3 regions of the Streptomyces sp. NPDC054842 genome follow, and region 3 is predicted to be linked to each of the others. Evidence: riboswitches for the same ligand, from Rfam matches in the RefSeq annotation. Region 3 holds a riboswitch; each other region holds the start of a gene.
The links. Region 3 has a riboswitch for cyclic di-AMP ahead of ACWGIS_RS03540 (NlpC/P60 family protein). Riboswitches for the same ligand answer to the same signal wherever they lie in the genome.

Region 1 (4,158 bases), on a different contig from region 3:
CGCACGCCGACCACCCGGGCGTACGCCTGTCCCTCGAAGTCCCGGTCTCCCGGCTGGAGAAGGCGCTCGGGCTGCTCGCCGACGCGCTGCGGGCCCCGGCGTTCGCGGACAGCGAGATCGAGCGGCTGGTGCGCAACCGGCTCGACGAGATCCCGCACGAGGCCGCCAACCCGGCCCGCCGTGCCGCCAAGGAGCTCTCCAAGGAGCTGTTCCCGGCCACCTCGCGCATGTCGCGACCGCGGCAGGGCACCGAGGCGACGGTCCAGAAGATCGACGCGGCGGCCGTCCGCGCCTTCTACGAGAAGCACGTCCGCCCCGCCACCGGCACCGCCGTGATCGTCGGCGACCTCACCGGCGTCGACCTGGACGCGCTGCTCGCGGACACGCTCGGCGCCTGGACGGGCTCGTCGGCCGAGCCGCGCCCGGTGCCGCCGGTGACCGCCGACGACCGGGGCCGGGTGGTCGTCGTCGACCGCCCGGGTGCCGTGCAGACGCAGCTGCTCATCGGCCGCGTCGGAGCCGACCGGCACGACCGGGTGTGGCCCGCCCAGGTGCTCGGCACCTACTGCCTCGGCGGCACGCTCACCTCGCGCCTGGACCGCGTCCTGCGCGAGGAGAAGGGCTACACCTACGGAGTGCGGGCGTTCGGCCAGGTGCTGCGCTCGGCCCCGGACGGCTCGGGCGCCGCGATGCTCGCCATCAGCGGCTCCGTCGACACGCCCAACACGGGTCCCGCCCTGGACGACCTCTGGAAGGTCCTGCGCACGCTCGCCGCGGAGGGTCTGACGGACGCGGAGCGCGATGTGGCCGTGCAGAACCTGGTGGGGGTCGCCCCGCTCAAGTTCGAGACGGCGGCGGCGGTCGCGAGCACGCTCGCGGACCAGGTCGAGCAGCACCTCCCGGACGACTACCAGGCGACCCTCTACCAGCAGCTCGCCGCGACGGGCACGGTGGAGGCCACCGCCGCGGTCGTGAACGCCTTCCCGGTGGACCGGCTGGTGACGGTCCTGGTGGGCGACGCCGCGCAGATCGCGGAGCCCGTCAAGGCGCTCGGCATCGGTGAAGTCACCGTCGTGCGGGCCGAGTAGAGCCCCGCGGAGAGTCGTACCCGCCCGGCAGAGCGGTGCGGAGAACGGGCCCCGGTGACCGAAAGGTCGCCGGGGTCCTCGCGTTTGACCGCCGCCGTCCGGGGTTTCGCGCGCGCTTACCCCGGCTTCGTCCTCAATATGTCCGTATTGCTAGGCGGTTGCCCTTCTGCCCTGTGGCATGCGCTACAAAAACCGCGATCCGTTTGTCGATCGAAAGACGGCCCCCTTAGCGTCGATCCGGCTGTTCGTCAGGCAGTGCGCCGCGTCCGCGGCACCGGACAGTCATCGCCGAGTCCCCGTACGGCGCGAGCCAGGGGAGCCGGGGACCCATCGCAGTCCCTGGGGTGAATCGGGCGTCCTTCCCCGCGGAGGAGGCCCGTAGGAGACCTTCCTGCTCCGAACCCGTCAGCTAACCCGGTAGGCGAGAGGGAAGGAAAGGACCAGCCCCTTCATGGCGTTCACCCGTGCCACCGGGAAGCATCGTCGTCCGAGCCGGATCACGCGGACCACCAAGAGTGCGGCCGGCGTGGCGGCGCTCACCACCACCGGTGTCATCGGAACCCTGGCCGCCCCCGCGTTCGCCGCGGACACCGCCGTCCAGCAGACCGGACTCACCCAGGCCATCACGATCGGCGACACGGTCGCCGAGCAGATCGACGCGCAGGCCGCCGCCCAGCAGCACGCCGCCGAAGAGGCAGCGGCGCTGAAGAAGGCCGAGGAGGCCGCGCGGCAGCGGGCGCTGGCCGAGGTCAAGGAGGAGCGCGCGGCCAAGGCGCGCGCCGCCCGCGCCGCCGAGCGCAAGCGCCTCAACACCTTCGTCTCGCCGATCTCCGGCTCCTACGTCTCCACCGGCTACAAGACCGGCGGCACCCTCTGGTCCTCCGGCAGCCACACCGGCGTCGACTTCCACGCCGCGTCCGGCACCGTGGTCCACGCCGTCGGCGCGGGCACCGTCGTCACGACCGGCTGGGGCGGCGCCTACGGCAACCAGGTCGTCATCAAGATGCACGACGGCACGTACACCATGTACGGCCACCTGTCGTCGATCAGCGTCACCGAGGGGCAGACGGTCACCCCGGGACAGCAGATAGCCCTCTCCGGGTCGACCGGCAACACCACCGGGCCCCACCTCCACTTCGAGGCCCGTACGACGGCCGAGTACGGCTCGGACATCGACCCCGTCTCGTACCTGCGCTCGCACGGCGTCAGCCTCTGACACCGGTACGACTTCAGCAGGCCCCGGCTCGTCGAGCCGGGGCCTTCGTCGTTTCGAACGGCCGTCTGTCCAAAAAATATCCCTGGATTCCGGTCCGCCGTCGGAAATTGACTCCCGCTGCAATAGAGTCACTGAACGGACGTCAATCGACGGCGTTTCGCGAGGATTAAGGCGGAGGTCCGCTCATGCGCATTCCGGCGCACTCGGTATGCACGGCGATCCGTGACGACATCGTCGCGGGTGTCTACGAGCGCGGCGGCCGGCTCACGGAGGAACTGCTCGCCCGCCGCTACGGCGTCTCGCGCGTCCCGGTGCGCGAGGCGCTGCGCACCCTGGAGGCCGAGGGTTTCGTCGTCACGCGGCGGCACGCGGGCGCGTGCGTGGCGGAGCCCACCGAGCAGGAGGCGGCCGACCTCCTGGAGATGCGGATGCTGCTGGAGCCGCTGGGTGCCGCGCGGGCCGCGCAGCGCCGCACCGAGGCCCACCTCAAGGTGCTGCGGGGGCTGGTCAGGCTGGGGCAGGAGCGGGCCAGGAGGGGCCACAGCGAGGATCTGCGGTCCCTGGGGAGCTGGTTCCACGAGACGCTCGCGCAGGCGTCCGGGAGCCCCGCGCTCACGTCGACGCTCGCCCAGCTGCGGCACAAGATCGCCTGGATGTACGCGGTGGACGCCCCGGCCAGCCCCGCGGAGTCCTGGGCGGAGCACGGCGGCATCGTGGACGCCGTCGCCCGCGGGGACAGCGAGCGGGCCCGCGCGATCACCGCGCTGCACACCGAGCGTGCCGGCTCCTCGCACCGCTTCCGCGCGCACGGCCGGGGCGACCTCGCGGACCGTGTGAGGACTTCGCAACATCCCGTAAACACGTCGGGCCTGCGGCATTAACAGAAGCGCCGTATACAAAGAGGGATATGCGGCGGGGAAGTAATTCCGCTGCCTTCTTTTCCGTGCGCCGCCAATTCACGGGGGCGCCTTTTCCGCATGCTCCGGACGTCGGGTTCGGGCCGTGCGCGGAAAAGGCCGGGGGCGGTGTACGGAAAAGGCCCGGACGGGAGTGGGGGACTTCCGGCGGGTGCACGGAAAGCAGCGAAGCCGCGTCGGCCCGGTCCGGGCCGACGCGGCTTCGCCGCACGCGGGTGTCCGCGGGGTCAGACGGTCTCGGGAAGCTCGTCGAGACCCTCGGAGACCAGCTTGGCCAGACGGTCGAGCGCGGCGTCCGCACCCTCGGCGCCGGAGGCGAGGACGATCTCCTCGCCGCCGTGGGCGCCCAGGCCGAGGACCGCGAGCATCGACGCGGCGTTGACGGGGTCGCCGTCCGCCTTGGCGATCGTCACGGGGACGCCGGAGGCCGTGGCCGCCCGGACGAAGATGGAGGCGGGGCGGGCGTGGAGGCCCTCGGCCCAGCCGACGTTGACGCGGCGCTCAGCCATGTGATGCTGCCCTTCGAGTGTTTCAGGGTTGTCTAGACCAGTGTCCCATACGGTGGAGCGTGTCCCGGCGGCCCGCGAACGGGGCCCGGACGGACTCCGCCTCCAGGATGCCCCCGAAGCCGCCGCCGGACCCGCCCCCGGGGGGTGTCGCGCCCTCGGCCTGCCCCGCGACGGTGTCGGACCCGAGCCGTACGCTGGGCCCCATGCAGACGTCGTCGGACCGGCACGAGTACCCCGCCCACTGGGAGGCCGACGTGGTGCTGCGCGACGGCGGCACCGCGCGGATCCGGCCCATCACCGTCGACGACGCCGAACGGCTGGTCAGCTTCTACGAGCAGGTTTCGGACGAGTCGAAGTACTACCGCTTCTTCGCGCCCTACCCGCGCCTGTCCGCCAAGGACGTCCGCCGCTTCACCCACCACGACTTC
Region 2 (4,158 bases), on a different contig from region 3:
CCCTCGTCGCCGAGGCCGGTGGACAGGCCCTTGGTCTTCAGCACCTTCTTGAGGGTGTGGTAGACCTCGGCGCCCCAGCGCAGCGCCTCGGAGAAGGACTCCGCGCCGATCGGCGCGATCATGAACTCCTGGATGTCGACGTTCGAGTCGGCGTGCGAGCCGCCGTTCAGGATGTTCATCATCGGGACGGGCAGCAGGTGCGCGTTCGGACCGCCGAGGTAGCGGAAGAGCGGCAGGTCGCTGGCCTCGGAGGCGGCGTGCGCGACGGCGAGGGAGACGCCGAGGATGGCGTTGGCGCCGAGCGAGCCCTTGTTGTCCGTGGCGTCCAGGTCGAACATCGCCTGGTCGATCAGGCGCTGCTCGGTGGCGTCGTAGCCGACGAGCTCCGGGCCGATCTGCTCGATGACCGCGAGGACGGCCTTCTCGACACCCTTGCCCAGGTAGCGGTTGGGGTCACCGTCGCGCAGCTCGATGGCCTCGAAGGCACCGGTGGAGGCGCCGGACGGGACGGCGGCACGACCCGTGCTGCCGTCGTCGAGGCCGACCTCGACCTCGACGGTGGGGTTGCCTCGCGAGTCGAGGATTTCCCTGGCTACGACGACGTCGATCGACGGCACGAGCATCTCCTTCTGGGATGTGACGCGGGTACGCGGAGCCCCTTGGCCCGCTGACTGCACGGAGCCGCGGTCGGCTCCGCGACATGAGCCTAACCGGCCCGGGGCGATCGGCCAGCCGGTCGACCACCCCATGGACAGAACCGAGAGTAAATTGTTTCCGAACGGAACAAAAACCTGTCCGGTACAGGCATCCGCGGGAGAGGGGCGCGTCCGGCGCGGGCACGAAAAAGCCCCGCTCCGATGCGTACGGGGGAACACGCACCGGAGCGGGGAGCCCGTGGGGACGGGGTGCCCCTCACAGGCTCTCCATGACGGGAGCCCGTGGGGGCGGGTGGCCCTCACGGGGTCTCCGTTGCGGAGCCCCGTATGAGGGGAGGGCCGTGGGCCGGCTGTGAGCCGGTTGCCGGCCGCGGTCCGCCGGAGGGCGGCCGGCGCCGGTGTCAGCTGAGGTGGAGCTGCTGGCCGGGGAAGATGAAGTCGGCGTCGTCGACGATGTCCTTGTTCAGCTTGAACAGCTTCTGCCAGCCGCCCTTGACGTTCTTCTCCGCGGCGATGGAGCTGAGGGTGTCGCCCTTGACGACCTTGTACTCGCCGTCGCCCTTCTCGACCTTCTTGCCGGTCGGGGTCTCGACGGTCTTCTTGGCCGTCTCACGCTCCGAGGAACGCGAGGCGCGCTGGTCCTGGGGCGCCTGCTGCTGCGGGGCCTGCTGCTGCGGCTGGGCCGTGCTCTGCGAGCCGGTGTCGGTCGCGGCGCCGCCGGTGGAGGCGCCGGACAGGCCGGTGCCGCAGGTCGGCCAGGCACCCTTGCCCTGCGCGGCCAGCACCTTCTCGGCGACCGCGATCTGCTGGGACTTGGAGGCCTGGTCGGCGGTGGAGGCGTAGGCCGAGCCGCCGTAGGCGGACCAGGTGGAGGCGGAGAACTGCAGGCCGCCGTAGTAACCGTTGCCGGTGTTGATCGACCAGTTGCCGCCGGACTCGCACTGCGCGACGGCGTCCCACTCGGAGGTGGTGGCGGCCGAGGCGTTGCCGGCCGCCATCAGCGGGGCGGCGATGGCGACACCGGTGACCCCCGCGAGCGCGGCGACACGGGTGGCCTTGGACGGGCGGCGGTGCTTGGCCTTGTTGTTACGCAGCATGAAGTGATCCCCTCACCGACGCCTGCGAGGTGAGCTGTCGGGTTCGGGCGGGTGAGTGCCCGGTCGTGCGCCCATGGCGCCCGACTTCACCCCAAGCCGTTTCCGGAGGTCTCTCAACTCCCGGGCCCGGCACTTACCTTGGGTCCCCCGCTCCTGCCTGCGGCGCTTACGCGACGACTGTTCCCGGGCGGCCGCTGGCAGGATTCGGCGTTGCGACCGTCGGGGCCCGCGATGGCGAGCGATCACGACCGTAGACACGCGACGGCCGGAATTTCAAAGACGATCAGGGCTTCTGAGACCCATCTCTCACTCTCACCAAACCGGACATTGCGGTGTGAACCATGACGCGAACTACCGCTGTTTTGTACCCGATTCGCCGCCTGACGACCGCTTAGTCTCCCGCGACCTCAAGGCTCTGACCGGGGAGGATGAGGTCCGGGTCGGAGCCGACCGTCTTCTCGTTCTCCGTGTACAGCTCGGTCCATCCGCCGCTGACCGCAAGGGAGTCGGCGATGCTCGTCAGACTGTCGCCGAGACGGACGGTGTAGGAGCCCTCGGAGGTGGAGTCGGAGGCGTCCGCGTCACGCGCGGCGTGACGGCCCGCGGAGTCCTTCTGGCGCCCCGCGTCCACACCGGTGTTCGAGGCACCCTCGGCGCTCGGGCCGCGGTGCTTGCCGGTGCCGGTCCCCTCGCTCGCGGGGGTGCTCGGCGTGGTGGAGGAGCCGCCGGTGGGGCCCGACTTGTCCGAGTCGTCAGCCTTTGCCTTGCCCTTGTCCGCGACACCGGAGTCCCCCGAGTCGTCGGCGCTCTCCTTCGGTGCCGGAGACGCGTCGGACTTCGCCGCCTTGCCGGACCCGGACGGGGACGGCTTGGCGTCGGCCCCGCCGGTCGACAGACCGTCCGAAGCGGACGACTCGCCCTTCGCGGACGAATCGGACGGCGAGGTGTCGGGGGACGGGGACGCGTCGTCGGCCACGCCCGTGTCGACCTCGACGGAACCCGAGTGCTTGCTGAGGCCGGAGAGCGGGCCGCAGGTGGGCCAGGCCGCCAGGCCCTGCCCGTCGAGCACCTTCTCGGCGACGGCTATCTGCTGCGAGCGGCTCGCCTCGTCGGGGCTGGGCGCGTAGGCGAGGCCGCCGTACTTCTCCCAGTTCTCCTGGGTCATCTGGAGGCCGCCGTAGAACCCGTTGGCGTTGTCGGCGCTCCAGGAGCCGCCGCTCTCGCACTCCGCGACCCGGTCCCACGTGGTGCCGTCGGCTGCGCTCGCGCCGGTGGCGCCGAGCAACGGGATGGCGATGGCCGATCCGGTGACGCCGGCCGCGACGATGATTGCCGGAGCCTGGCGGGGGCGACGGTGACGACCGTTCCCGGAGAGCATGCGGTGGGCCTTTCGGAGACAGCGGTGACAGACGCGACGGAAGATCCATCGCGTTGATGCGTGAACGTATCGGCACTCGAACGCTTGTCACAAGTCGATGCAGCGCAGATCACGTGAAGATCACAGTTTTGACGGTGCGTCATGTTTGACCGGGCGGTAGGCGTGTGCCGTCGACGTGCGAACTCCGTCCGTATGTCCGGGTTGCAGGAGTTCACCTCTGCCGACGCCGGCCGCGAAACGGATCGCGTGCCCTCCGGACGGGCACCCGTCCCCGCTACCGGGGCGGTGTGAACTCCACGGGAAGCGTGCGCAGTCCGCGCATGATGAGCCCGCCGCGCCAGCGCAGCTCGGCCGGGTCCGCGGCCAGCCGCAGGTCCGGGAGGCGGGTCAGGAGCGTCGCCAGGGCGGTCTGCCCCTCCAGCCGGGCGAGCGGCGCCCCGAGGCAGTAGTGGATGCCGTGCCCGTATCCCAGGTGCTGGTTGTCGCGGCGGGCGAGGTCCAGCGTGTCCGGGTGCTCGAACCGCTCCGGGTCGCGGTCGGCGGCCGCGAGGACGACCAGGACGGGGTCGCCCGCGGCGATGTCCTGCCCGCCGATCCGGACCGCCTCGGTCGCGAAGCGCCAGGTGGCCAGCTCGACGGGCCCGTCGTAGCGGAGGAGCTCCTCGACACCGGTCTCCAGCAGCGCGCTCTCCCCGGCGGCCAGGGAGTCCTGCAGTCGCCGCCGCTGCTCGGGGTGGGTGAGCAGCGCGTAGGTGCCGTTGCCGATCAGGTTCACGGTCGTCTCGAAGCCGGCGAACAGCAGGATGAAGGCCATCGCCGCGGCCTCGTTCTCCGTCAGGTGCTCGCCGTGGTCGGAGGCCCGGATCAGTCCGGAGATCAGGTCCTCACCGGGCCCCGGGACCTCCGGGAGCGCCTCGCGCTTGCGGTGGATCAGCTCGGCGAGGTAGCCCCGCATCTTCTTCACCGACCGGGCGACACCGCCGCGCGGCCCGCCGCCGTGCCGGATCATCATCCCGGCCCAGTCCCG
Region 3 (4,158 bases):
TAGGCTCCGGCGCATGGACGTACTCATCCATCTCTTCGTCGGCCTGCACATCATCGGCATCGCCGCGCTCCTCGGCGGCTTCCTCACCCAGGTGAAGGCGATGGGCCAAGGCACCGCCCGGTTCGTCCCCGCGATGCTGCACGGCGCGCTCACCATGCTGGTCACCGGAGTCGTGCTGGTCGGTCTCAACCAGGCCGACGACAACGCGCTCGACAACATCAAGCTCGGCGTGAAGCTCGCCCTGCTGATCGTGATCCTCGGGCTCGTCTACGTGAAGCGCGACGAGGAGAAGGTCGACAAGGGCGCCTTCGCCGCGGTCGGCCTGCTGACCACGGCGAACATCTTCATCGCGGTGCTCTGGACCTGACGTCCGACCTCTGACGTGACCTCTGCGCTCCGACCTCCCGTCCGACGCCCGGGGCGTTCGGGACGACCGGGCCGAGGACAGGACCGGGATCAGGGTCTCGGCGCCGTCGCGCCGGTGGCACGCCCCCGGTCGTCGCCGGTCCGCGCCAGGCGTACCCCGTCGCACCAGCGGGACTGACGGCCGGGCGTCCGGTGCGAACCGAAGGCCGCACCGGACGGACCGCAAGACCGCGGCGGGTGCCGGCACGGGTCCCGCCCCCGACGCCGGGCGCGTCCCCTGCGCGGGACACGTCCCCCGCGCAGGGCATGTCCAACTACGCGGGGCACATCCCGGCGCCGGGCGGGTCCCGTACGCCAGGCAGGTCCCCTACGCGGGGCGCACCACGCTGTGGATCGACGACTCGCCGTCGTAGTAGATGGACTCCTCGCGGACGTACGCGCCCGGCTTCGGCGCGTGGATCATCATGCCGTTGCCGATGTAGAGACCGACGTGGCTGATGTCGTCGTAGAAGAAGACCAGGTCACCGGGCTTGATGTCGGAGAGCGGGACCGTGGTGCCCGCCTCGACCTGGTCCCAGGTGGTGCGCGGCAGGGAGACGCCCGCGGACTTCCAGGCGGCCTGGGTGAGACCGGAGCAGTCGTAGGAGTCCGGGCCCGTCGCGCCCCACACGTACGGCTTGCCGATCTGGGCCCGCGCGAAGGCGATGGCCTTGTCGGCCTTGGTGGCGTACGCCGGGTCCTGGGTCGTGGTGCCCGAGCCGCCGTCCGAGGCGCCCTGGTCCTGCTGGGCGGCCTGCTCCTGCTCCTGCTGCTCCTGCGCGGCCGCCTGCTGCCTGGCCAGTTCCTCGGCCTTGCGCTCGGCCTCCTCGCGCTTCTTCTCCTCGATCGCCGCGAGCCGCGCCTTCTCCTCGGCGGTGAGCTCGGAGAGCAGTCCGCGGGCGTCGGCGAGCTTGCGCTGCACCTCGGCCTTGGTCGACTTGAGCGTCCGCTGCGAGGTGGTCAGCTTCTCCAGGCTCTCGGAGGCCTCCGCCCGCTTCTTCGCCGTCGCGGCCTGCTCGGTGACGTAGTCGTCCACCGCCACCTTCTGGCGGCTGGTGAGGCGGCTCATCAGCTGGGTCTGGTCGAAGTAGTCCTGCGGGTCGTCCGCCAGCAGGAGGGTCGCGGTGTCGGGGGCGGCGGCCCCGGTGCGGTACTGGGCGGCGGCGTACGAACCCAGTTCCTCGCGCGCGGTGTTCAGCTTCTCGGTGCGCTGGGCGACGTCGTCCAGCAGGGTGTCGACGCGCCGGCGCTGCTGGGAGCTCTTCTCCTTGGCCGCGTTGTACTTCTGGGTGGCCGTCTCGGCCTGGTGGTAGAGGTCGTCCACCTTCTTCTGGACTTCCTCGAGGCTCGGCCTGGGTTCGGCCGAGGGCGCGGCGTTCGCCGTCTGCGAGAGCAGGGCCACGGACGTGAGGGCCGCCGTGGCGAGACCCGGGGCCCGGACACCCGCTACGCGCGTTCCCGCAGGACGCCATTTGCGATGCGACGCCAAGAGAGGCGACTCCTTCCACGATCCGCCTACCGAGTTAGCTGTCGGGTTCGGGCGGGTGGTTCGGAAGGTTTGCCCTACGGTCCGCGCCCGACAAGGCGGCCGGACCGATTCACCCCAAGGTCGGTGGGTCCCCGGCTCCGGCTGCCGCGAGGGCGCGCCGGATTCGGCGGAGGCCGCGCGGCCCGGCGACGTTCGCCGGTTGGGTCGGGCGGCCTGACCGGCACGCTAGCCAACGCGTGTGGCTCCTGTGAAGGTTGATGTGCGATATGCCCGATACGTTTTCGTGACCTTTTTCGCGGGCACCGGGTTGCCGGGCCGCCGTCGATCGTTTTCGGTCGATTGTCCGGACATGTTCTCCCGCGTCGGCGGGCGTGGTGTGCGTCTCGTCCGGCCGTCACCCGAGGTGACGGGGCGGATCCGGACGGCGAGAGCGGCCCGGCGGCGGGTCCCGTGCCGGACGGGGCGGCACGTCTTCCCGCCGGGGCGAAGCGGCGGGCCCGGTAAGGGAAACGGCCGCCGTACCGCGCCGGGCGGCCTGCGCGGGCGGCGGGGCGGCGGTGACCGGCGGGCCGGTCCCGGAATGCGGCGGAGTTCTCGAGGTGGCCGCGGGGTGTCAGTGGGGCGGCCTAGACTCGGAAGGCGATGAGCAGCCTCTTTGACGACAGCTTCCTGGCGGACCTCAAGCCCTCCGGGGCCCACGAGGAAGAGCCCCCGCCGCCGCCCGAGGACGGGACGCCGGAGCACCTCCCGGACGACCTGTTCGGCGGCCGCTTCGACGTGCCCCCGAGCAGGGACGCGTACTACCGCGACGGCGCCGCGCGCCCCGCGGTGGACCCGGCGGCGCTGCTGGACGGGCTGAACGAGAACCAGCGGGCGGCCGTGGTGCACGCCGGCTCCCCGCTGCTCATCGTGGCCGGCGCCGGATCGGGCAAGACCCGCGTGCTCACCCACCGCATCGCGTACCTGCTGGGCGAGCGCCATGTGCACCCCGGCCAGATCCTCGCGATCACCTTCACGAACAAGGCCGCGGGCGAGATGAAGGAGCGGGTCGAGCAGCTCGTCGGCCCGCGGGCCAACGCGATGTGGGTGATGACCTTCCACAGCGCCTGCGTCCGCATCCTGCGCCGCGAGTCGAAGAGGCTCGGCTTCACCTCGTCGTTCTCGATCTACGACGCCGCCGACTCCAAGCGCCTCATGGCCCTGGTCTGCCGCGACCTGGACCTCGACCCGAAGCGCTTCCCGCCGAAGTCCTTCAGCGCCAAGATCAGCAACCTGAAGAACGAGCTGATCGACGAGGAGGACTTCGCCGCCCAGGCCACCGACGGCTTCGAGAAGACCCTCGCCCAGGCCTACGCCATGTACCAGTCGCGGCTGCGCGAGGCCAACGCCCTCGACTTCGACGACCTGATCATGACCACGGTCAACCTGCTGCGCGCCTTCCCCGACGTCGCCGAGCACTACCACCGCCGCTTCCGGCACGTGCTGGTCGACGAGTACCAGGACACCAACCACGCCCAGTACGCCCTGGTCCGCGAGCTCGTCGGCACCGCCGGGCACCCCGTGGACGTCCCGCCCGCCGAGGGCGACCTCGGGCCCGCGGAGCTGTGCGTCGTCGGTGACGCCGACCAGTCGATCTACGCCTTCCGCGGCGCGACGATCCGCAACATCCTCCAGTTCGAGGAGGACTACCCGGACGCGACGACGATCCTCCTGGAGCAGAACTACCGCTCCACGCAGACGATCCTCAGCGCCGCGAACGCCGTCATCGAGCGGAACGAGAGCCGCCGCCCGAAGAACCTGTGGACCAACGCCGGCGCCGGCGCCCGGATCACCGGCTACGTCGCCGACACGGAGCACGACGAGGCCCAGTTCGTCGCCGACGAGATAGACCGTCTCACCGACGCGGGCGACGCCAAGGCGGGAGACGTCGCCGTCTTCTACCGTACGAACGCCCAGTCCCGTGTCTTCGAAGAGGTCTTCATCCGCGTCGGCCTGCCGTACAAGGTCGTCGGCGGCGTCCGCTTCTACGAGCGCAAGGAGGTCCGGGACGTCCTCGCGTACCTGCGCGTGCTGTCGAACCCGGAGGACTCCGTCCCGCTGCGCCGCATCATGAACGTGCCCAAGCGCGGCATCGGCGACCGGGCGGAGGCCATGATCGACGCCCTCGCCCAGCGGGAGAAGATCAGCTTCCCGCAGGCGCTGCGCCGCGTCGACGAGGCGTACGGCATGGCGGCCCGCTCGACGAACGCCGTCAAGCGGTTCAA

Region 1: it holds a riboswitch for cyclic di-AMP, as region 3 does, so the genes downstream of both, ACWGIS_RS19335 (M23 family metallopeptidase) here and ACWGIS_RS03540 (NlpC/P60 family protein) in region 3, are expected to answer to the same signal.
Region 2: it holds a riboswitch for cyclic di-AMP, as region 3 does, so the genes downstream of both, ACWGIS_RS01320 (transglycosylase family protein) here and ACWGIS_RS03540 (NlpC/P60 family protein) in region 3, are expected to answer to the same signal.

The regions. Positions count from the first base shown of each region.
Region 1 is NZ_JBSGZN010000023.1:7,271-11,428, reverse strand. It holds gene ACWGIS_RS19340 (M16 family metallopeptidase) at 1-1,088, shown strand, start outside; cyclic di-AMP (ydaO/yuaA leader) riboswitch at 1,365-1,527, shown strand; gene ACWGIS_RS19335 (M23 family metallopeptidase) at 1,540-2,304, shown strand; gene ACWGIS_RS19330 (GntR family transcriptional regulator) at 2,490-3,185, shown strand; gene ACWGIS_RS19325 (HPr family phosphocarrier protein) at 3,449-3,730, opposite strand; gene ACWGIS_RS19320 (bifunctional acetate--CoA ligase family protein/GNAT family N-acetyltransferase) at 3,934-4,158, shown strand, end outside.
Region 2 is NZ_JBSGZN010000001.1:308,058-312,215, reverse strand. It holds gene eno (phosphopyruvate hydratase) at 1-623, opposite strand, end outside; gene ACWGIS_RS01320 (transglycosylase family protein) at 1,058-1,753, opposite strand; cyclic di-AMP (ydaO/yuaA leader) riboswitch at 1,758-1,928, opposite strand; gene ACWGIS_RS01315 (transglycosylase family protein) at 2,145-3,131, opposite strand; gene ACWGIS_RS01310 (cytochrome P450 family protein) at 3,406-4,158, opposite strand, start outside.
Region 3 is NZ_JBSGZN010000003.1:104,266-108,423, reverse strand. It holds gene ACWGIS_RS03545 (hypothetical protein) at 14-367, shown strand; gene ACWGIS_RS03540 (NlpC/P60 family protein) at 734-1,894, opposite strand; cyclic di-AMP (ydaO/yuaA leader) riboswitch at 1,902-2,073, opposite strand; gene pcrA (DNA helicase PcrA) at 2,537-4,158, shown strand, end outside.